4 regions of the Bariatricus sp. SGI.161 genome follow, and region 4 is predicted to be linked to each of the others. Evidence: predicted binding sites of a transcription regulator. Region 4 holds the regulator's gene; each other region holds the start of a gene.
What was found. The regulator Rex, encoded in region 4, represses fermentation and respiration genes when NADH is low (regulators of the CRP and FNR family bind a similar motif). The targets are predictions, from matches to a motif close to ATTGTTAANTANTTAACAAT.
Positions count from the first base shown of each region.

Region 1: a site for Rex is predicted at 3,501-3,520, ahead of rsxC (electron transport complex subunit RsxC). Genes of this name have one in related genera too.
Region 2: a site for Rex is predicted at 4,197-4,216, ahead of pflB (formate C-acetyltransferase). Genes of this name have one in related genera too.
Region 3: a site for Rex is predicted at 3,460-3,479, ahead of fucO (lactaldehyde reductase). Genes of this name have one in related genera too.

Region 1 is NZ_JBNPLX010000018.1:21,088-27,235, forward strand. Features, by position in the region: gene rsxE (electron transport complex subunit RsxE) at 1-503, opposite strand, end outside; gene ACQRBH_RS11265 (RnfABCDGE type electron transport complex subunit G) at 517-1,098, opposite strand; gene ACQRBH_RS11270 (RnfABCDGE type electron transport complex subunit D) at 1,098-2,027, opposite strand; gene rsxC (electron transport complex subunit RsxC) at 2,078-3,400, opposite strand; gene rpsA (30S ribosomal protein S1) at 3,581-4,699, opposite strand; gene ispH (4-hydroxy-3-methylbut-2-enyl diphosphate reductase) at 4,680-5,537, opposite strand; gene cmk ((d)CMP kinase) at 5,560-6,148, opposite strand, start outside.
Region 2 is NZ_JBNPLX010000001.1:49,626-55,773, reverse strand. Features, by position in the region: gene aroC (chorismate synthase) at 1-630, opposite strand, end outside; gene ACQRBH_RS00250 (peptidoglycan binding domain-containing protein) at 835-2,484, shown strand; gene tgt (tRNA guanosine(34) transglycosylase Tgt) at 2,516-3,649, shown strand; gene yajC (preprotein translocase subunit YajC) at 3,739-4,044, shown strand; gene pflB (formate C-acetyltransferase) at 4,274-6,148, shown strand, end outside.
Region 3 is NZ_JBNPLX010000025.1:25,633-31,780, reverse strand. Features, by position in the region: gene ACQRBH_RS13525 (galactokinase) at 1-693, shown strand, start outside; gene galT (UDP-glucose--hexose-1-phosphate uridylyltransferase) at 710-2,200, shown strand; gene fucO (lactaldehyde reductase) at 2,287-3,435, opposite strand; gene ACQRBH_RS13510 (TetR/AcrR family transcriptional regulator C-terminal domain-containing protein) at 3,558-4,109, opposite strand; gene ACQRBH_RS13505 (ABC transporter ATP-binding protein) at 4,295-5,263, shown strand; gene ACQRBH_RS13500 (ABC transporter permease) at 5,260-6,126, shown strand; gene ACQRBH_RS13495 (GldG family protein) at 6,136-6,148, shown strand, end outside.
Region 4 is NZ_JBNPLX010000008.1:34,325-40,472, forward strand. Features, by position in the region: gene ACQRBH_RS06445 (NADP-dependent isocitrate dehydrogenase) at 1-804, shown strand, start outside; gene ACQRBH_RS06450 (DUF6472 family protein) at 924-1,100, shown strand; gene ACQRBH_RS06455 (flavodoxin family protein) at 1,128-1,850, shown strand; gene abc-f (ribosomal protection-like ABC-F family protein) at 1,851-3,806, opposite strand; gene ACQRBH_RS06465 (redox-sensing transcriptional repressor Rex) at 3,937-4,581, shown strand; gene ACQRBH_RS06470 (NAD(P)H-hydrate dehydratase) at 4,671-6,148, shown strand, end outside.

The sequences.
Region 1 (6,148 bases), on a different contig from region 4:
GCATCCGCAAGTGGCAGAATCTGTTGACCAAAAATTGCACCTGTACCAATCAACTCACGTACAATACCGATACAAGTAAGACCAAAGGTAAAACCAAGACCCATACCAATACCATCAAAGATGGATGGAAGCACCGGATTCTTAGATGCATAACTTTCTGCACGACCAAGAATAATACAGTTAACTACAATCAGTGGAATGTATAATCCAAGTGCATCATAAAGGCTTGGAACGAAACCTTCCAGCAGGAATTGTACAATTGTTACAAATGATGCTACAACTACGATAAATGCCGGCATTCTGACAGAATCCGGAATAATCTTACGCAGCATAGAAATCAACATATTTGACAGTACAAGTACGACCGTTGTTGAAAGGCCCATACCTACACCGTTAATGGCGGATGTTGTTACCGCCAGGGTCGGACACATACCTAACATCAGAACGAAGGTAGGATTTTCTTTGATCAGACCGTTATATACTCTTTCAGTACATTTATTCATCACTTACTACCTCCTATTGAAATGCATTCTGGTAATATCCGAGAGCAGCGTTCACAGCTCCGGTTACCGCTCTTGATGTAATGGTTGCTCCACTCAGCGCATCAATCGGTTCTCCGTCTCCGCCGTCTTTGGATACTACGAACTTCTCAGCCTGTTTTCCTTCATACTGTCCATAGAATGCAGGCTCTGTTGCTTTCATACCAAGACCTGCTGTTTCACTAATAGATAAAATAGACACACCGTTTACAGTACCATCAGCTGTTATACCTACTGTAATCTGAATACTGCCGCCAAATCCATCTTTATCTGTTGTAGTTACAACATAGCCTTCTTCACCAACTTTACATGCCTCATCAATCGTTGCATTTACACCCATATCAGCAATCGCCTTATCCGCTGCATCCTGATCAACATCAATTTGTTCGAAATCATTCAAATCAGCTTCTGGAAATACTTGCTGCCATGCCTCTTTTTTTGCGGTCTCCTGCGCCTGTGCAATTGGAGCTTTTGTCACTTCATATACGAGACCAAGACCCAAACCAGCAACAAGTGTGATTACCGTAAGAATCAATGTATTTTTCAAAATTTTATTCATTATTTTTCTCCTCCTTTACCGAATGGTTTTGGAAGAGTAACCCTTTCGATTAATGGAACTAAAAGGTTACTGATGATAATCGCATAAGATACCCCTTCTGCTGAACCGCCGAAAAGACGGAACAATCCAGTCAGCACACCTAACAGAATTCCATATACATACTGGCCCTTCTTCGTAATTGGAGATGTTACATAATCGGTAGCCATGAACCATGCACCAAGCATCAGACCACCGCCGCACAGATGTGCAGTAATATATTGAGGATCAAAGAATCCAACATTCGGATTTGCAAACGGTCCGAAGATACCAATAAAAATTATAAAAGATACAATATAAGTTCCTGGGATTCTAAGATCAATAATCCCTTTCAAAATCAAAATAATTGCACCAATAATAATAGCAATTACAGATGTTTCACCAATCGTTCCTGGGATAGTACCGATCAGCATATCCATAGAATTTACAGCCTCTCCAGCTTTCAGCTGTGCCAAAGGGGTAGGACCAGATACTCCATCATATACAAATGTAGTCATCTGGCTTGTGAAAGAAATTAACAGAAAACATCTTGCTCCGAGTGCCGGGTTCATAAAGTTCTGTCCCAGACCACCAAATAACTGTTTTACAATCAGAATGGCAAAGATACCACCGATAACACCCATCCACCATGGAGCTGAAGCCGGCATATTCAGGCCAAGTAAAAGGCCTGTAACAACGGCACTCCAATCGCCGATTGTAATTTTCTTGTGCATTAATTTTTCATATATGTACTCTGTCAGAACAGATGCTGCAGTTGTACTGATCAGCATAATAAGCGCTGACAATCCAAAGTTCCATACACCAAAGGCTGAAGCCGGCAACAGTGCAATCGTTACCCACATCATAATACTGCTTGTGGTGTCTTTGGAACGAATGTGTGGTGAAGATGACATTTTTAATTTGTTCTCACTCACGTTTGTTCACCTCTTCCTCTTCTATTTGACTATTTTTTCTTTTTGCGGTTTGCCATCGCAATTTTTCTCATTGAACCAATTGCCTGTTTTAATGGGCGCTTTGCAGGACATACAAAACTACAAGAACCACATTCCATACATTCCAAACCTTCATGTTTTGTAAACGTCTCTTCGTCATGATGTTCTGCATAATCTGCAAGTCTTGACGGAATCAATCTACTTGGACAGGCATCTACACAACGTCCACAATTGATACATGCAGATGGTTCATATTGAGCCACTTCATCTTTTGTAAAGCCAAGAATAGACGAAGAAGTCTTAGTGACCGGCACATCCAGTGTAAACATAGAGAATCCCATCATCGGACCACCGGAGATTAATTTTTCCGGTTCACTTTTGAATCCACCAGCAGCCTCTACAAGTTCAGCCTGATTTGTTCCAAATGGTACTCTGAAGTTACCTGGTTCATTTACTGCATTTCCACTCACAGTAACAACTCGTTCCATAGATGGTTTTCCTTCTGCCACTGCCTGATAAATACTGATCAATGTTGCCACGTTATCCACAACACATCCTGCATCTGCCGGAAGCATTGCAGAATTAATTGCTCTTCCAGTTGTTGCATAAATCAATTGACGCTCACCACCCTGTGGATACTTGGTCTTTAACGCAAGTACTTCCATACGTGGTTCATCCTTTGTCAGTTCTTTTAACTTTTCAATACAATCTGGTTTATTATCTTCTACTCCAAAAACACCTTTTGCATTATCAAAAAGCTTTAATACAATTTTCATACCGCCGACTAATTTTTCCGGCGTCTCCATGATTGATCTGTAGTCAGCGGTGATATATGGTTCACACTCTGCACAGTTAGCAATAATGTAATCAATCTTTTCTGGTTCTTTCGGTGACAGTTTGACTCTCGTTGGGAATCCTGCACCACCCATACCTACAACACCAGCATTACCGATTGTATTGAGGATTTCTTCTTTTGTCATCTCATCCAAAGGTTTCACTTCTGGATATTGCACTTCCTCATATTCACCGTCATTTTCAATAACGATACTGTTTACCGTACCCCCTGTTGGATTTAAATGTGGGGCAATCGCCTTAACTGTTCCGGAAACCGATGCATAGATAGGCGCAGACACAAACCCCCCGGCTTCTGCTATCATCTGACCCTTTAAAACACGATCCCCTACAGCCACTATCGGATTGGCCGGAGCGCCAATATGCTGAGAAACTGGATATACCAAATCCCCTTTGGGTTTTACTTCGACAATCGCCTTATCTTTTGCCAGGCTCTTGCCGTCATCCGGATGAATACCACCCTTAAATGTTAACAATGCCATCCTTTTTCCTTCCTTCCTTTTTACTCTTTATATACTATACATGAAAACTCCCTAATAATCCAGTAAATCCAGGGATTTCATTGTATATTTCCGCAAACATCTTGTCGAAATTTTAACATATAAAAGATAGAGACCTAGCGGTCTCTATCTCTACAATCCCAACAATATTCAACATGCAAATTATTCTTCGCTAGTTTCCTCTTCAGCACTTTCATCCACGCTTTCTGCCTCAGTCTGTTCATTTGCTGCCGGCTCTAAAGCTTTCATACTTAAACTGATTTTTTTCTCATCCTCATTAAGGTCGACAATCTTAGCCGTAATTTCCTGACCTACAGACAATACATCTGACGGCTTGTCCACATGATTTCTTGAAATCTGAGAAACATGAAGCAATGCATCTACTCCAGGTGCAAGTTCAACAAATGCACCAAAATCAGTCATTCTAGCAACTCTTCCTTCAATCACAGTACCAACTGCATATTTTTCTGCTGCATTCGCCCATGGATTAGTCTCCGGGAATTTCAAACTCAAGGCAATCTTTGTATCATTGATTTCTTTAATCATTACTTCTAATGTCTCACCAACTTTGAATACCTTCTTTGGATTCTCAACACGTCCCCAAGACATTTCAGAAATATGAAGAAGTCCATCAACTCCACCAAGATCAATAAACGCGCCGAAATCTGTCACATTTTTAACAGTTCCTTCCATTCTGTCTCCAGCCTGGATCTTAGCAAATAATTCTTTTTGCTTTTCTGCACGTTCAGCAACAAGTAACTGTCTTCTGTCTCCAATTACGCGATTTCTTCTAGGATTAAACTCACTGATTACAAATTCAATCTCCTGATCCTGATACTTACTCAAATCTTTTTCATAAGTATCTGACACAAGGCTTGCAGGGATAAACACTCTTGCTTCATCAATCACAACACTTAATCCACCGCCAAGAATCTGAGCAACAGGAGCCTTTAATACCTCATGATTCTCATAAGCCTCTCTCAATCTTTCATTTCCTTTTTCTGCTGCAAGTCTCTTATAGGTCAAAAGCACCTGACCTTCTCCATCATTAACTTTCAGGACTTTTGCAGTCATTGCATCACCAACGGATACCATAGTCGTTAAATCTGCATTTGCTTCGTTTGTGTACTCGCTTCTTGTAATGATACCGTCTGCCTTGTAACCTATATTCAAGATGATTTCATCGGGCTTTACATCGATGACAGTACCATCTACGACCTCTCCATTTCTTATTGTTTTGAATGACTCTTCCAACATTTGTTCAAAAGTTAATTCTGACATTATTTTGAACCTCCTCAATTATATTATTGGGCGTGGATGCCCCTGCTGTAATACCTACTGTTTCCACGGACCTTAATTGATTCATATCCAAATCGTCAAGTGTCTGTATATAGTACGTATTCAAACATTCATTCTTACATATTTCAAATAACTTCTGAGTATTTGAACTACGTTTGTCGCCGATAACCACCATAGCATCTACTCTCTTTGCAATTTCACAAGCCTCCTCCTGACGTTCCTTTGTTGCATTGCAAATCGTATTTAAAACAATTATATCATACCCCTTTTTTGAGATTATTTCAACTAAATCTTTGAATTTATTGTAATTAAATGTCGTCTGAGAAACGACGCAGACCCTCTGTTCAGCATCTTTCAACTGAAACTGTCTGGCATCTTCTGCTGTCTGTACAACAATTACTTGTTTTCCTGCCCACCCTTTGATTCCTTCTACCTCCGGATGTTCGCTGTTACCAATAATGACAATAAATGCCCCTTTTTTGCTTTCTTCCTCAACGATTCTGTGTATCTTCTTTACAAAAGGACAGGTAGCGTCTACACAAGTCAGGCCTTTTTCCTGTATTTTTTTATATATGTCTCTGGCTACTCCATGAGAACGAATAATAATAACGCCTTTATCCACTGCATCTAATTCTTTTTCAGAGTCAATCACTTTAACTCCTTTTTTGGCTAGATCTTTTGTCACTTCTTCATTATGGATAATCGGACCATAGGTATAGATTTTATCTTCCCGATGCTGTTCTACCTGTTCATATACAGTGTCAACAGCTCTCTTCACACCAAAACAAAATCCTGCTGTTCTTGCCAACTCTATCTCCATTCTTTTCTCTCCTTAATCCACATTACCTGCACAATTCGACAATTTTATCCACGACTTCAGGAATTGTCATATAAGAACTATCCACCTTTACTGCATCCTCAGCCTGTTTCAGCGGAGCAATCTCTCTTGTCATATCACGGTAATCTCTTTCTCGAATGTCCGATTCAATTTCATCCAAATTACAAGGGACTCCCTTTGCCATCAGCTCATCATAGCGACGCTTGGCTCTCGTCTCAACACTTGCAGTTAAAAATATCTTCACGTCAGCATTCGGCAATACACAAGTTCCGATATCCCTGCCATCCATGATCACATTTTGTGTACGTGCAAGATTCTGCTGAAGCTCCAATAACTTGGCTCTTACTTCTGGGATTGCCGATGTCATAGATGCCATATTTCCAACTTCCTCATCCCTCAATCTGGAAGTAATATTTGCTCCATTCAGATAAACCTGCTGGATACCATTTTCGTAGCGAATGGTTACTTCAGCATCCCGGCATGCCTTAATCACTTTTTCCGTCTCATCCGCCTGAATTCCCTGATTCAGAAAATGAATCGCCAGACCTCTATACATGGCACCGGTATCAACATAGATAAACCCCTTTTCTTTT
Region 2 (6,148 bases), on a different contig from region 4:
GCACTCAATAATGCCTCCGGAAGAATCCTGACTTTTCATGCAATTCTCTAAATATTCACTTGCGATTTCAGCATATTTCTCATTCGGCATATAGAGCTTGTTGTTGGAAATACATGTGTAGTCGTAGTCAGATTCAGGGATTACAATATTACCGATAGCCTTTGTATAAGTAGTAATATGAATTCCGAGCTGTTCCAATATCTTTGAAGCAATTGCACCAGCGGCAACGCGACCAATAGTTTCTCTTCCAGAAGTCCTTCCGCCACCGCGATAATCACGAAATCCATATTTGCAGTCAAAAGTATAATCGGCATGTCCGGGACGATAGCAGTCTTTGATTTTGCCATAATCTCGAGAACGTTGATCTTCATTGTGGACAATTAAGGAAATTGGGGTACCGGTTGTGTATCCTTCAAAAATACCAGAAAGTATTTCCACTTGATCGGATTCGTTTCGGGCGGTCGTGAACTTACTCTGCCCAGGTTTCCGTCGATCTAAGAACTGCTGTATATCCTCTGGAGTGAGGGGGAGTCCTGCAGGACATCCGTCAACAACTACACCAATTGCTGGTCCGTGAGATTCTCCCCAGGTTGTGATTGTAAATAATGTTCCATATGTTGATCCTGCCATAGATAAATCTCCTTTTTTATTCTATATAATCAGATGTTTTATTTTCACATAGTCCATTATATTATAGAATAGAAAAAAAACACAACCAGCAATTGTATTCTCTTCAGGAAATCTTCATTTATTTTTGGCATTTTTTTCTGTACTTTTGAATATATGCATATTATAATAAAATGACATGATAATTATTATTGAGGTGTAAGGTGAATGGAAGATAGAGATAAAAAAGCTGATGAGATTGTAGAGGAGACCATGAAAGAAATTTTTGAAGATCTCAACAATTCAGAAGCTTTTCAAGAAACGGAAGATAAAAATGAAGAAATATATATGGATAGCGATGATATACCTTCTGATGACGATTCTTCTACAACAGAAGAATTAGAAGAAGATGATGATTTTGAAGATTCAGATGAGGAAGAAGATGATGATCAGGCAGATATGGAGGAGAAAGCGGCCAGAAAGAAAAAGCACAAAAAAACTGCTGCAATTATAATTGGAAGCATTTTTGGTGTTTTGCTGCTTATATATGTTGGATTTGCAATTTTCTTTAATAATCATTTTATGTTTTATACAAAGATTAACGGTATAGATTTTTCGTTGAAAAATGTTAGTCAGGTAGAAGCATATATGGAACAACAAGTAAAAGATTATGTTCTGACGTTGGAAGAATCTGATGGTGATAGAGAAGAAATCAATGGTTCTGATATTTCTTTGGAATATGTGCCTGGAGATGAATTAAAAAAACTTGTGAAAGAGCAGGATAATTTCTTGTGGATCACATCTTTATGGAATCATCCGGAGATTGAAGCAGAAGTTGGTGTGAAATACGATGCAGATTCGTTGGCTGCTATTATTAGTAATCTTGAGTGCATGAAGGAAGAGAATCAGACAGTTTCTGTAGATGCACATCCGGAATTTCAAAATGATCAATTTGTAGTTGTCCCTGAGGTTGTGGGGACTCAGATCAATATAGAAGTATTCAGTGAAAAAGTAGAAGAAGCGATTAATGGATTTCAGCCAACACTGGATCTCTATGAGACAGGATGTTATATATTGCCTAGATTTCTGTCTGATTCAGAGGAAGTCATTGCTGCAAAAGATGCTATGAACAGTTATCTTGGAGCTAATATTACTTATGATTTTAACCCTTATACTGAAGTAGTGGATGCATCTGTTATATCTCAATGGGTGAGTGTGGATGCAGATATGAATGTAACTTTTGATGAAGGGGCTGTCAGGGCATATGTACAGTCTCTGGCGGATAAGTATGATACCAAAGGAAAACCAAGAAACTTTACTACAGCGACCGGTAATGTGGTAACAGTTGAAGGTGGAAGTTATGGATGGAAGATTGATCAGGAAGCAGAGTATAATGCATTGATTGCGAATATTCAAAATGGTGAGACAGTGACAAGAGAGCCTAATTATGTCAGTCGTGCAGCCAGCCATGAAGGAAATGATGTAGGGAGTACATACGCAGAGGTGGATCTTACTGCACAGCAAATGTATTTTATACAGGATGGTCAGGTGGTTCTACAGTCAGGTGTTGTAACTGGTAACCCTAATAGAGGAAATGGAACCCCGCAGGGTGTCTATACTTTGGCTTATAAAGCATTAGATCAGACTTTAAGAGGTACAAAAAAGCCGGATGGAACATATGAATATGAGACTCCGGTGAAATATTGGATGCCGTTTAATGGAGGAATTGGCTTCCATGATGCTACCTGGCAATCGTCATTTGGAGGATCAAGGTATTTAACAAATGGCTCACATGGGTGTGTGAATTTGCCATATGATGTAGCCGGACAATTGTATAACCTGATATCAGCGGGAACTCCAGTAGTTTGCCATTATTAAATAGAATATTTTGAAGAATGAGGAAAAGACCATGTATGAATTGATAAAAAGAGATGGTCTTGCCAAAAGAGGAAGATTACATACAGTGCATGGGGTCATTGAGACCCCTGTATTTATGAATGTGGGAACAGCGGCTGCAATCAAGGGTGCAGTTTCTACGACTGATCTGCAAGAAATTAAAACGCAGGTAGAGCTTTCTAATACATATCATCTTCATGTTCGACCTGGAGATGAAGTGGTGAAAAAGTTAGGAGGACTTCATAAGTTTATGGTCTGGGACAAGCCGATTTTGACCGATTCCGGCGGATTCCAGGTTTTTTCTCTGGCAGGACTTAGAAAAATTAAAGAAGAAGGTGTTTATTTTAATTCTCATATTGATGGAAGAAAGATCTTCATGGGACCGGAGCAGAGTATGCAGATTCAATCGAATCTGGCCTCTACCATTGCCATGGCATTTGATGAGTGCCCTTCTAGTGTAGCGGAAAAAGAGTATATTGAAAATTCTGTAGACAGAACAACACGATGGCTGAAACGATGTAAAGAAGAGATGGATAGGCTGAATCAACTGCCGGATACGATTAATCAACATCAGATGTTATTTGGAATTAATCAGGGTGGTATCTATGAAGATATCCGTATTCGACATGCACAGGAAATTGCAGAATTGAATCTCGATGGATATGCTGTCGGAGGGCTGGCTGTTGGAGAGTCTCACGAAGATATGTATCGAATTCTGGATGCAGTTGTTCCGTATCTTCCGGTAGATAAGCCAACCTATCTTATGGGGGTAGGAACTCCGGTGAATATATTAGAAGCTGTTGATCGTGGTGTTGATTTTTTTGACTGTGTTTATCCAAGCAGGAATGGCCGCCATGGGCATGTATATACCAATCAAGGTAAACTTAATCTATTTAATGCAAAATATGAGTTGGATGACAGTCCAATAGAAGAAGGTTGCCAATGCCCTGCATGTCGTACTTATTCCCGGGCATATATCAGACATTTGCTGAAGGCAAAAGAGATGCTGGGGATGCGCTTATGCGTACTTCACAATTTGTATTTTTACAATACAATGATGGAAGAGATTCGTCAGGCCATTGATGAAGGAAATTATCAGGAGTATAAAAAAAGAAAAATTGCCGGTATGTTGAAAAAAGAAGCATAAAAAATGATGAATTCAAGAAAATTACTTGATGAAAGTTGCAATATTGTGTATGATAGCAATAGTGTTTAAAGATATTAGGAGGAATTAATATGTACGCATTAGCATCACAAAGTTCAGGTGGAAGCTGGGTATTACTGATTATTGTATATGCAGTTATTTTTGGTGGTTTTTGGTTTATTTTTATAAGGCCACAGAAAAAGGAGCAGAAAAGAGTTCAGGCAATGATCTCAGAGATGGAAGTCGGAGATACAGTATTGACAACAAGTGGTTTCTATGGTGTTATTATTGATATCAGCGAAGAAGATGTCATTGTAGAATTCGGAAGCAACAGGAATTGCCGTATCCCAATGCAGAAAGCAGCAATAGCACAAGTAGAAAAAGCTTCAGCAGAATAAAAGGAAAACGTAAAAAGACCCTTAATCAAAAGGGGTCTTTTTTTGTTGCTTTGGAGGAGGCGCGAAAGGATTTTTGGGAAAATTCCTGTTCCCCTGTAGATTGCACAAAATTAGATACATAGCTTTAAATGATAATTACTGTCTATAATCCCGTTGATATTTTTTTCACAAGATGATATACTGTGCGGGCAAACGGTAATAAGTAGAGAAAGAAAGGGGATAAAAGTCAATGAGACAATGTGAACAGTGGATAGGATTTGAAGGCAAAAATTGGAGAAATTCTGTTGACGTCCGTGATTTTATTCAGAATAATTACAAACCTTATGAAGGAGATGAGTCTTTTCTGGTTGGTCCGACAGATGCAACGAATCAGTTATGGGGTAAGTTGCAGGAACTGCAAAAAGAAGAGCGTGCAAAGGGCGGCGTTCTTGATATGGAGACAGAAATTGTATCAGGACTTACTGCATATGGACCTGGCTACATTAGTGAAGATTTAAAGGATCTGGAAAAGGTGGTAGGCCTGCAGACGGATAAACCACTTAAGAGAGCATTTATGCCTTATGGGGGAATCAAGATGGCAGAGCAGGCTTGTACTACTTATGGGTATCAACCAAGCGAGAAGCTTCATGAGATTTTTACAAAATATCATAAAACACATAATCAGGGAGTATTTGATATCTATACACCTGAGATGAAGAAGGCGCGTCATAATAAGATTATAACAGGTCTTCCGGACACATATGGAAGAGGACGTATTGTTGGTGATTATCGTCGAGTGGCTCTGTATGGTATTGATTTTCTGATTGAGAAGAAACATTATGATTTTGAGCGTTACGCAAGACATGGAATGAAAGGAACGGATTTCCGCCTTCGTGAAGAGATTGCTGATCAGATCCGTGCTTTGGAGCAGATGAAAGAAATGGCAGCTGTATATGGATTCGATATTTCTAAACCTGCGAAAGATGCAAAGGAAGCAGTACAGTGGTTGTATTTTGGATATCTTGCAGCAATCAAGACTCAGAATGGTGCGGCCATGAGTGTTGGGCGTATTTCTACTTTCCTGGACATTTATATTGAAAGAGATCTTCAGAATGGAACTCTGACAGAAGCGGAAGCACAGGAATTAATTGACCATATGGTCATGAAATTCAGAATGGTTAAATTCGCAAGAATTCCTTCTTATAATGAATTGTTCTCTGGAGACCCGGTATGGGCAACTCTGGAAGTGGCAGGTCTGGGACAGGATGGACGTTCTATGGTAACAAAGAATGACTACCGTTTTCTCCATACATTGGAAAATATGGGACCATCACCAGAGCCGAACCTGACGGTTCTCTATTCTGAGAGATTGCCTGAAAACTTCAAGAAGTATGCAGCGCATATTTCCGTGACGACAAGTTCTATTCAGTATGAAAATGATGATGTAATGCGTCCGGTATGGGGAGATGATTACAGTATCTGTTGTTGCGTATCTGCGACTCAGACCGGAAAAGAGATTCAGTTCTTTGGTGCACGTGCGAACCTCGCAAAATGCCTGTTATATGCAATTAACGGTGGTATTGATGAAAAATCAAAACAGCAGGTAGGACCGGCATATCAGCCGATTACAGCTGAATATCTTGACTATGATGAAGTAATGGAAAAATATGATGCAATGATGGAATGGCTGTCAAAATTATATGTAGATACCTTGAATATGATTCATTATATGCATGATAAGTATTACTATGAAGCAGCTGAAATGGCGTTGATTGATACAGATGTCAGACGTACATTTGCAACAGGAATTGCAGGATTCTCACATGTGGTAGATTCTCTGAGTGCTATTAAGTATGCTAAAGTAAAAGTGCTTCGTGATGAGAATGGTCTTGCCATAGGATTTGAGCCAGAAGGAGAATTCCCAAGATACGGGAATGATGATGACCGCGCCGATGATATTGCAATCTGGATTCTGAAGACATTTATGCATAAACTGAGCAAATGCCATACATACAGAGATTCTGAACCAACAACTTCTATTCTTACGATTACATCCAATGTTGTATACGGTAAGGCAACAGGATCTCTCCCAGACGGAAGAAAAGCTGGTGAGCCGCTTGCGCCA
Region 3 (6,148 bases), on a different contig from region 4:
GGCCAGGATTCTGAGAATAATTTTAATGGCTGTAACTGTGGAATCATGGATCAGTTTGCAAGTGCCATGGGCAAAAAAGATCATGCTATTTTCCTGGATACAAATACATTAAATTATGAGTATGCTCCGGTTGTTCTGGAAGATGCTAAGATAGTCATTACGAATAGTAAGGTAAAGCACAGTTTGGTGAATTCTGCATATAACGATCGAAGAAATGAATGTGAGACGGCATTAAAAGAACTTCAGTCTGTAGTTAATATTAAGACACTGGGAGACCTGACAGAGGAAGAATACGAAGCACATAAGGACGCAATTAAAGATCCGGTCAGACAGAAAAGAGCAAAGCATGCAGTCTATGAAAACCAGCGGACCATCCGTGCAGTAGAAGCTTTAAAGAACAACGATGTAGAACTTTTTGGAAAATTGATGAACGCTTCTCATAAATCCTTGAGATACGATTATGAAGTGTCATGCGAAGAAATTGATATTCTTGTGGATCTTGCGCAGGCGATGCCAGGGGTAATCGGCTCCAGAATTACAGGCGGCGGATTCGGCGGCTGTACAGTCAGCATTGTGAAAAATGATACTGTGGATGCTTTTATCCGTGAAATCGGCAAGACATACCAGGAAAAAGTAGGACATGAGGCAGAATTTTATGTGGTTGAGATTGGCGACGGAGCAAAGATTATATAAATATGGAGGAAGAAAGATGTTATCGGAAAATATCAAAAAACTGGTAGAATATGGAATACAGACGGGACTGACACCGGAAACGGAACGCATCTATGCTACCAATCTTTTGCTGGATGTATTCCAGGAGGACAATTATGAAGATGTTGAGATTGGTGAAGGAGAGATTGAGCTGGAGCCTGTATTGAAAGATTTGTTGGATGAAGCCGTAGCGCGTGGATTGATTGAAGACAGCATCGGATACAGGGATCTGTTTGATACAAAATTGATGAATTGCCTGATGCCAAGACCTGCACAGGTGCAGGAGACATTTGCAAAGAAGTATGAAATCTCTCCAAAAGAAGCAACGGATTATTTTTATAAATTAAGTCAGGACAGTGATTATATCCGTCGCTATCGTGTGAAGAAAGATATGAAGTGGAAAGTAGATTCTCCATATGGGGAGATTGATATTACGATTAATCTGTCAAAACCGGAAAAAGATCCGAAAGCGATTGCGGCTGCAAAGAATGCAAAAGCAAGCAGTTATCCGAAGTGCCTGTTGTGTATGGAAAATGAAGGATATGCTGGACGTCTGAATCACCCGGCCCGTGAGAACCACAGAATCATCCCGGTTACAGTCAATGACAGCAAATGGGGATTCCAGTATTCTCCATATGTATATTATAATGAGCATTGCATTGTATTTAATGGACAGCATGTGCCGATGAAAATAGAACGTGCGACATTTGTGAAATTATTTGATTTCATCAAACAGTTTCCACATTATTTCCTCGGATCCAATGCAGATCTTCCAATCGTAGGTGGCTCAATTCTTAGCCATGACCATTTTCAGGGTGGAAATTATACCTTTGCCATGGCAAAAGCACCTATTGAGAAAAATGTAACTATCCCAGGATACGAGGATGTAGAGGCCGGTATCGTAAAATGGCCATTGTCTGTTCTTCGAATCAGAAGCAAAGATGAAAAACGCCTGATTGAGCTGGCAGACCATGTACTGACAGTATGGAGAGGGTATACAGATGAATCGGCTTTCATCTATGCCAATACCGATGGAGAACCACACAATACCATCACACCGATCGCAAGAAAGGTCGGAGATGTCTATGAACTGGATCTGACTCTGAGAAACAACATTACAACCAAAGAACATCCCCTTGGAGTCTACCATCCACATGCACAATATCATAACATTAAAAAAGAAAATATCGGTTTGATCGAGGTTATGGGTCTTGCAGTATTGCCAGCCAGATTAAAAGAAGAATTGGAAATCTTAGCAGATTATCTTGTGAATAAAAAAGATATCAGAAGCAATGAAAAGATTGAAAAGCATGCCGAGTGGGCAGAACAATTTCTTCCAAAATACGATCATATTACAGAAGAAAATGTAATGGACATCCTGAAAAAAGAAGTGGGAATTACATTCACCCACGTACTCGAAGACGCAGGCGTATACAAATGCACACCAGAAGGAAGAGAGGCATTCCTGCGATTTGTTGCGGAATTGTAATGGTATTGGGGACGAAGAAAAGTGAGATAGTATCTCCTTCCTCGCCCCGTACCCATTCTGCTTATTCAAACATCCCCATCAAAATCCTATAACAAAGACCGGAACAGGGCAGCGATATCTTCCACGGAAGTCTCTTTTGGATTACCTGGGCGGCAGGCATCTGCATATGCGGATGCCGCCAGGAATGGAATATCTTCTTCTTTTACAATGTCTTTTAGATCTTTTGGAATTCCGACGTCTTCGGCCAGTTTCTTAACTGCATCGATGGCAGCTTTTCTGTATTCTTCCTGAGACATATTTTCGACACCTTCAACACCCATAGCGATTGCGATATCTCTATATTTAGTTCCAGTTGCTTCTGCATTGTATTCCATAACGGTTGGAAGCAAAATTGCGTTTGCAATTCCATGTGGAGTATCATATTTTGCGCCAAGTGTATGAGCCATGGAATGAACAATTCCAAGACCTACGTTGGAGAAGCCCATACCGGCAACATACTGTCCCAGAGCCATATCAGCACGTCCTTCAGGAGTATTTGCAACAGCACCTCTCAAAGAGCGGGAGATGATTTCAATAGCCTTGATGTGGAACATATCGGATAATTCCCATGCGCCAGCAGTAATGTATCCTTCGATGGCGTGTGTCAGAGCATCCATACCAGTTGCAGCGGTCAGTCCTTTTGGCATACTAGACATCATATCTGGATCAATAATTGCAATTACAGGGATATCATGTGGGTCAACACACACGAATTTTCTGCTTTTTTCAACATCTGTAATAACATAGTTAATAGTGACTTCGGCAGCAGTTCCAGCTGTAGTAGGAACTGCAATAATTGGAATAGATTTATTGGGTGTATTAACGGCACCTTCCAGACTTCTCACATCTTCATGCTCTGGGTTCGCAATGATAATGCCGACTGCTTTTGCAGTATCCATGGAGGAACCACCGCCAATAGCGATAATATAATCTGCATTAGATTTTTTGAAAGCTTCTACGCCTGTCTGAACATTTTCGATGGTTGGATTTGGTTTGATGTTGGAATAGAGTGTATATTCGAGATCATTTTGATCTAATACATTCAGTACTTTCTGGGTAACACCAAATTTTACGAGATCAGGATCCGAACATACAAAAGCTTTTTGGAATCCTCTGGTTTTAGCTTCGGTTGCAATGTCATTGATTGCACCAGCTCCGTGATAGGATGTCTCATTTAAAACAAACCTGTTTGACATAATGCATCTCTCCTTTATAATTGCTTTGTCATTATTATAACAATGTGCTGAAATCAAGAAAAGTTACAGAAAAAGCCACCTGTCACAAAAGTGACAAGTGGCTAAATGTGTAACGCATAGATCTAACAAATATCAGAAAATAATTCTTCCAAAGGTCTTGGAAGTGCGAGAATCAACAAATTGGCAATCTCTTCTGGTTCCATATTCATGTTTTTTCGCACCCATTCGACCGTCATATCAATCGAGCCGCGACAATACATTTCCAAGAGAAAGACAATCTCACGATTGGGGGATTTTCCGGTTTTTTCTTTAATTATATTGGTATAAAATTCCAGAATACATTCATAGTCATATTGCATCAGTGAATTGTAGTCACGGGATTGAAAGGCGGAAGTAAAGAAACGTTTTTCATTTTGAATAAACTGGAATTTCTTAATAAGCCCTTCTTTTAATGTGCAGCCGGAACCCATCTGACGAAAAGAACGATCGGCGAGCTGGCTAAAATGCCAGTTGACCAGATCATACTTGTCTTTAAAATTTCTATAAAAAGTTTGGCGTGTCATGCCACTGGTCTCGACAATCTCTTTTACAGTTATTTTGTCTAGTTGCTTTTTTTCCATTAGTTGTTTTAAAGAATCGATGAATCTATTTCGAGTTTTATCTAAGTTGTCCATTATGCATAATCTCCGATGTCAAAAATAATAAATCTAAAATCATTATAGGATTTTTGAAAAGGAAGTGCAATAAAAAGAGCATTATTTTGACGAAGGAATTCACAGAATAAACATAAAATCATCACATACTTTTCAAGGGATTCCCTTATATTGGTAGAAGATTTTGTTTGATAGGAGGAGAGACATTGATAGAAGTAAAGAATCTTACGAAGAGATATGGCAGGCATCTGGCAGTGGATCATCTGAATTTTACAGTGAAAAAAGGGCAGATCTATGGCTTTCTTGGACCAAATGGGGCTGGAAAATCAACTACAATGAACATTATGACAGGATATTTGGGAGCTACAGAAGGGCAGGTACTGATTAACGGGCATGATATTTTGAAAGAGCCTGAAGAGGCTAAAAGGTGTATTGGCTATCTGCCAGAGATGCCACCTCTGTATACAGAGATGACGGTAATGGAATATCTTCGATTTGCCGCAGAGTTGAAAAAGATACCGAAGAAAGAGAGAGAAGCACAGATCGGGGCAGTTATGAAACTTACGAAACTGCAGCCTGTGAAGGATCGTCTGATCAATAATCTATCCAAAGGATACAAGCAGAGAGTAGGGCTGGCACAGGCTATCTTAGGATTTCCAGAGATTATTATTCTGGATGAACCTACGGTAGGTCTGGATCCAAAGCAAATTATAGAGATTCGTGAACTGATTCGTAAACTCGCTAAGAATCATACGGTGATCCTAAGTTCGCATATTCTTGCTGAGGTAAGAGAAGTGTGTGATTATATTTTGATTATTGCAAATGGGCACCTTGTAGCGAGTGATACTCCTGAGAATCTGGAAAATCTGATGAGTGGGACGAATCATGTTGAGATAGAAGCAAAAGAGACGGAAGAAGCAGTAAAGAGAATTTTGAATAAGATACCGGAAATAAGAAAAATAAAATATAAAAAGACGGATCATCAGACCTTGATTGCGGAGATTGAAGTAAAGGGGCAGATAGATATCAGGGAGAAGCTCTTTTTTGCATTTGCCGGAGAAAAATTACCGCTTTTAACATTAAAACTGAATAAATCTTCATTAGAAGAGATTTTCCTTGAACTGACACAAGAAGGAAACAGTAGTAAGTTTAAGAAAGGGGATAAGAGACAATGAGGGCAATCTATAGACGAGAACTCAAATCCTATTTTCATTCCATGATAGGTTATGTATTTATCGCATTTTTAGTGGCATTTACCGGAGTGTATTTTATGGCATATAACCTGAATTATGGATACCCGTATTTTTCATATGTATTGTCTGCAACTATATTTATCTATCTAATTGCAATTCCGATTCTTACCATGCGAAGCTTTGCTGAGGAACGTAAGAACAAAACGGATCAGATGCTATTGACTGCTCCGGTTAGTTTGTTTCAAGTTGTAATGGGAAAATATCTGGCTATGGTAACTATTCTGTCGATTCCATGCGCGATTTATCTGATTTTTCCGCTGATTATTAAGACACAAGGGACAGCGTATATTGTGATTGATTATCTTTCTGTCTTTTTACTGTTTTTATTGGGATGTGTATATATTGCTATCGGGATGTTTATTTCCTCGTTGACGGAGAGTGTTATCATAGCAGCGATTGGGACGTTTGGAGTATTGATGGTGTTGTACCTTTGGAGTGGAATCCTGGATTTCCTTCCGACCTCTGCGCTGGCAAATATGCTTGGAATCATTGTGATTTTGTCCTGTGTGGTATTTGCTGTATGGCAGATGACGAAAAACTGGGTGATCAGTGTAGCGTTGGAACTGGCTGCAATGGTCGGATGTGTGATTACCTATATGATAAAGTCGACCCTGTTCGAGAGCCTGTTGTCTGAGATACTGGGAAAAGCAGATCTTACGAATGTATTTAATAGTGTGGCATCTAATCATCTTCTGGATGTAAGCGGAGTGATATTATATCTGACGCTCATTGCAGTATTCCTTTTCTTTACCATGCAGATGATACAGAAAAGACGTTGGAGTTAGGAGGAAATTATGCTGGAGAAAA
Region 4 (6,148 bases):
AGACATGCTTATGGTGACGTTTATAAGAATACGGAGATGAAGATTCCGGGACCTGGAAAAGTAGAACTGGTTTATACTGCCGAAGATGGAACAGAAACGAGAGAACTGGTACATAATTATGCAGGACCAGGTGTTGCACAGGGAATGCACAATCTGTGCGGATCCATTGAAAGTTTTGCAAGAAGCTGCTTCAATTATGCTCTGGATACCAAGCAGGATCTGTGGTTTGCGACGAAAGATACGATTTCTAAAAAATATGATCATACATTCAAAGATATTTTCCAGGAAATCTATGATGCAGAATATGCAGAAAAATTTGAAAAAGCTGGTATCGTATATTTCTATACGTTGATCGATGATGCAGTTGCCCGCGTTATGAAATCAGAAGGCGGATATATCTGGGCATGTAAGAACTATGACGGAGATGTAATGAGTGATATGGTTTCTTCCGCATTCGGTTCATTGGCTATGATGACCTCTGTACTGGTATCTCCAGAAGGTTATTATGAATATGAAGCCGCACATGGAACAGTACAGCGTCATTATTATAAACACTTAAAAGGAGAAGAAACATCAACCAATTCAGTTGCCACTATATTTGCATGGACCGGAGCGTTGAGAAAACGTGGCGAATTAGATGGCAATCAGGAATTGATGGATTTTGCAGATAAGCTTGAAAAAGCAACGATCGACACAATTGAGGAAGGAAAGATGACTAAAGATCTTGCTTTAATTACAACTTTAGAGAATCCAACCGTGTTGAATAGTGAAGATTTTATAAAAGCAATTGCTGAGAAATTGTAGTAGTTAAAGTAAAAAAGGGGACGTAGTAAAATTAACTTTTACTACGTCCCCTTTTTACATTTAGGGTGTACCCAAATGAAAAATATGTTATACTTGTTCCCAGGAAGGAGTTGTGTATCGTGAAGAGTAATTGTGAATCATGTGCTCATTATGAATATGATGAGGACTATGAATGTTGCACTTGTCAGATGGCATTAGATGAGGATGAATTGTATCGATTTGTGACCAATACATATTACGATTGTCCATATTATAGTTATGGCGATGAATATACGATTGTTAGACATCAGATGTAGATTATATGAATGGGGGAAGTATAGAAGATGAATATATTGATGATTAATGGAACTATGCGAAAGGGTTCTACTTATCATGTGGGAAAAATGTTGATTGATAAGATTGCTACAAAGGAGGATCAGGTAATTGAACTATTTCTACCGAAGGATATGCCTGAGTTTTGCAGAGGCTGTGGAAGATGTATTATGGAAGATGAGACAAAATGTTTTGATTATCTAATGTACATGAAGCGGTTGACTGGCTTGATTGATAAAGCTAACCTGTTGATACTGACTTCACCGGTTCATGTCATGCATGTAACGGGAGCGATGAAATCTATGTTGGATCATTATGGATATCGTTTTATGGTTCACAGACCGGGAGCTTCTATGTTTCGAAAACAGGCAGTGTGTATTGCAACTGCCGCGGGAGGCGGCGTGAGATCTACGCTTAAGGATATGAAGATTAGTCTCCAGTTCTGGGGTGCCGCTAGAGTGTATACCTACGGAATGTCGGTGGCATCGCTTGGTTGGGATGGTGTCAGTGCAGATAAGAAAGAGCGGATTGACAGAGATTTGAGTAAGCTTGTATTAAAGATTTCCAAAGATCCAGATGGAGTGAATCCAGGAATCAAGACTCGTGCTCTGTTCTATATTATGAGAAGCTTTCATAAAAAAGGAATGAGTCCGGTGGATGATAATTATTGGAAAGAAATGGGATGGCTTGGAAAAGAACGTCCATGGAAATTACTGAAAAAGGAAGAGCTATAGCTATTCAGCCAGCTCTTCCCATTTTATATACAGCTCTTCAAGTTCTTCCGCAATAGTTGCCTTTTCATTGGCTAATTCCTGACATTTAATGGAACTTGTAAAAATATCTTCCTGCAACATCATTTCGTCAATCTTAGCATCTCGCTCTTCAAGAGTAGTGATGCGTTCTTCGGTTTTCTTCAGTTCGTTTTTTCGTTTTCGCTCGCGAGCCTGTGCTTCTTTTTGTTCCTTCCAGTCGAGCTTAGAATCTGACACATTTGCTGCAACAGAGTCTTTGCCAGAAGATATAGCAGAATTTGCAGTTCCTGGAATATAAACAGAAGACGGGGCACCAGCATAAATGGTTGTTAGCTCGTCTTTTTTTTCAAGATAATAGTCATAATTCCCTATATAATTTACAAAAGTCTGATTCACCAGATCAAGGATCCTTGTTGCTGTTTGATTGATAAAATAACGATCGTGTGAAACATATAAGATAGTTCCGGTATAGTTGTTCAATGCTTTTTCCAGAATTTCTTTTGATGGAATATCCAAGTGGTTTGTTGGTTCGTCAAGAATCAGAAAATTAGCCTTCGAAAGCATCAGCTTCGCTAAAGATACTCTGCCACGTTCTCCACCGCTTAGGTCACCGATCCGTTTAAACACATCATCCCCAGTAAATAAAAAAGCGGCCAGCATATTTCTGATCTTCGTGTTAGTCAAATCCGGATAATCATCTGAAATTTCGTCAAAAATGGTTTTGTCCATATGTAGTACATGGTGTTCCTGATCATAGTATCCGATCGCTACATTAGTTCCCAATGTAAATGTACCGGAATCTGCTGATATTACCTGATTTAAGATTTTTAAAAGTGTTGTTTTCCCCGTTCCATTGTCACCGATGATTGCAACATGTTCCCCGCGTTTAATGTCAAAACTTATAGCTTGAAACAGAACTTGATTTGGAAATGATTTACTTAGATGTTCAACAGACAGAACATCGTTACCGCTGACACAAGAAGGCTCTAATGTTAAGTGAATCTCATTATTTGCTTCCAAGGGTTTCTCTACAGGACGGATCTTTTCCAACATCTTTTCACGGCTTTCTGCACGTTTGATAGATTTCTCACGATTAAAAGAACGAAGCTTTTCAATTACGGCTTCCTGATGCTTTATTTCTTGCTGCTGATTTAAATATTCTTTTATCTGAGCATCACGAAGCTGCTGCTTTTTGGCAGCATAATCACTGTAATTTCCATTATAAGTCATCAATTTTCCAGATTCGATTTCTAAAACCTTAGTCACTACTTTGTTCAAAAAGTAACGGTCATGAGATACGATCAGAACGGCTCCTGGATAATTCAGAAGATAAGTTTCTAACCAAGCTATGGAGTTTAGATCCAAGTGGTTAGTAGGCTCGTCCAAAAGCAAGATATCTGGCTTGGTGAGCAATAATTTACCAAGAGAGACGCGGGTTTTCTGACCCCCAGAAAGGGTATCTACGGGTTTAGAAAAATCATTTTCTGTAAAACCAAGACCTTTTAATACCCCGTTAATCTCACTTTCATATGCATAACCATTCTGGCGTTCAAAAGAAGCTGTCAGACGATTATATGTTTCAAGGCGTGATGTCAATGCATCACCTTCTAAATGTTTTAATTCTAATTCGATGGAACGGATCTGTGTTTCCATTTCGATGATATCAGATTTGGCAAGTTTCACTTCTTCATAGATAGTGCTTCCACTTTGCATGGCCTGATGCTGTGCAAGATATCCCAAGGTTTTGCCTTTGGTTAAAATTACTTCTCCGCGGTCAGAAGGAAGCTCGCCTACAATCATTTTAAAAAGCGTTGATTTTCCCGCTCCATTGGGACCAACAAGAGCTGCTTTTTCGTGATCTTCTATATGAAAAGAACCGTCAGCGATAATCACTTTTTCGCCGAAAGATTTACTGATTCCGTGACATGCTAATATCATATTATTTTCATATCCTCCTTATTCACTCGTTTTCATTATAGCGAAAATAGGACAAAATACAACTAAAAGTTTGACTTTGTTCACACAATTCTATATAATATTTCTTAGAATGAAATGGAAGGTGAGACTATTGGAAGAGAGAGAGATTTCCCAGGCGGTCATCCGTAGATTGCCACGATACTATCGATACTTAGGAGAGCTACTTGAAAATGGAGTGGAGCGTATCTCGTCTAACGATTTGAGTAAGCGTATGAAAGTGACTGCATCTCAGATTCGTCAGGATCTTAACAATTTTGGTGGGTTCGGTCAGCAGGGCTATGGTTATAACGTTAAATATTTGTATACAGAGATTGGTAAGATTCTTGGCTTGGAAGAGGCGCATAATATGATTATTATAGGAGCTGGTAATTTGGGGCAGGCTCTTGCTAATTATGCAGCTTTTGAGAAGAGAGGATTTGTATTAAAAGGAATTTTTGATGTCAACCCAAGATTGGTGGGTGTTTCAATCAGGGGCGTGCCGATTCGTATGATGGATGAGTTAAAGACATTTGTCCAACAAAATGATGTTGAGATTGCAGTTTTGACTATTCCAAAGGATAAGGCAATTGAAGTGGCTAATATGCTGGTAGACAATGGTGTTCGTGCAATTTGGAATTTTGCCCATACAGATTTGAATCTGCCGGATCATATTATTGTTGAGAATGTACACTTGTCTGAAAGCTTAATGCAGTTATCATACAATATTAGCCGATATAACGAAGAACATAAGAAATAAAAGCAAAGACGTGTAATGACTGGCATGCGCAGACGGGCTGGTTTTTACACGTCCTTTTATATTATAAAATGAACTTGGAAGGTGAGATTATGCGATATCTGCTTAATGGAAATCAAATGAAAAAGGCGGATCAATATACAATACAGGAACTGGGAATTCCGTCTATGGAGTTAATGGAGCGTGCTGCAAAGAGATGTGTAGAGACTATGGAGGCGGAAAAGCTTGATCTGTCCAAAGCGTGTATCGTATGTGGTTCAGGGAATAATGGTGGTGATGGATTTGCGATAGCGAGACTTTTAAAGGAAAAAGGATATCCTGTGACAGTTTGTTTTGTAGGAAATGAATCTCATCGTACGGATGAAACAAAACAGCAGATGAGTAAATTAAGGGAAACAGGTGTTGAGATATTCAAAGAGTACAAAGAAGATGAATATAGTATCATAATAGATGCGATGTTCGGTGTTGGACTTAGCCGTGAGATTATAGGAAAATATTTTCAGATTATTCAGAAGATGAATGAAGCAAAGGCTGTAAAATTTGCTGTAGATATGCCATCTGGAATATCTGCGAATCATGGAAGTGTCCTTGGAATTGCTTTCCGTGCAGATATTACGGTGACTTTTCAAATAGAAAAGCTGGGACTTGCAATCTATCCCGGAAAGGAATATTCTGGTAAAGTGATTGTAGCTGATATCGGAATCCATACGGAAAAAATAATTGCTACCGAAAAAACGGCATATACTTATGAGAAGAAGGAATATTGTAAATTTCTGCCAGCCAGAAAAGAAAATTCGAATAAAGGGACATATGGGAAGTTACTTGTAATTGCAGGAAGTAAAGGTATGTCTGGAGCGGCTTATCTGAATGCAAAAGCGGCATATATGTCTGGAGCAGGACTGGTACAGATCTATACACCGGAAGAAAATAGGATTATTTTACAGCAGCTCCTTCCGGAAGCAATTATTACAACTTATGACATTTTTGATAAGACTGAGTTGTTAAATCTTTTAACATGGGCAGATGCAGTTTGTATTGGATCTGGAATTGGAATCAGTGAGCGTTCCAGGAGAATATTGAAGGCAACTCTTGAGCATGTGAAAGTACCTTGTCTGATTGATGCAGATGGTTTGAACCTGATTGCGGAGCATAACGCTTATCTTCAAAAGATTCATCATACAGATTTTGTGATAACACCACATATGAAAGAGATGTCACGGCTGTTACATATAAGTGTAGAGGAATTAAAACAACATAGGATGGATATACTGGATTCATTTGTTCAAAAAAGTCAATGGACTTGTGTACTGAAAGATGCCAGAACTATTGTTGCATCAGTTTCTGAAGGAAACTATGTAAATATGTCGGGTAATTCGGCAATGGCAAAAGCTGGTTCTGGAGATGTACTGGCGGGAATAATAGCTGCGCTTTTGGCGCAAGGACTCAGTTGTAGGAAAGCCGCTGTTTTGGGAGCATACCTACATGGAAGAGCAGGTGATTATGCCCGTATCGATAAAGGAAGTTATAGTGTTTTGGCAAGAAATTTGACGGAGTATCTATCCAATGCATT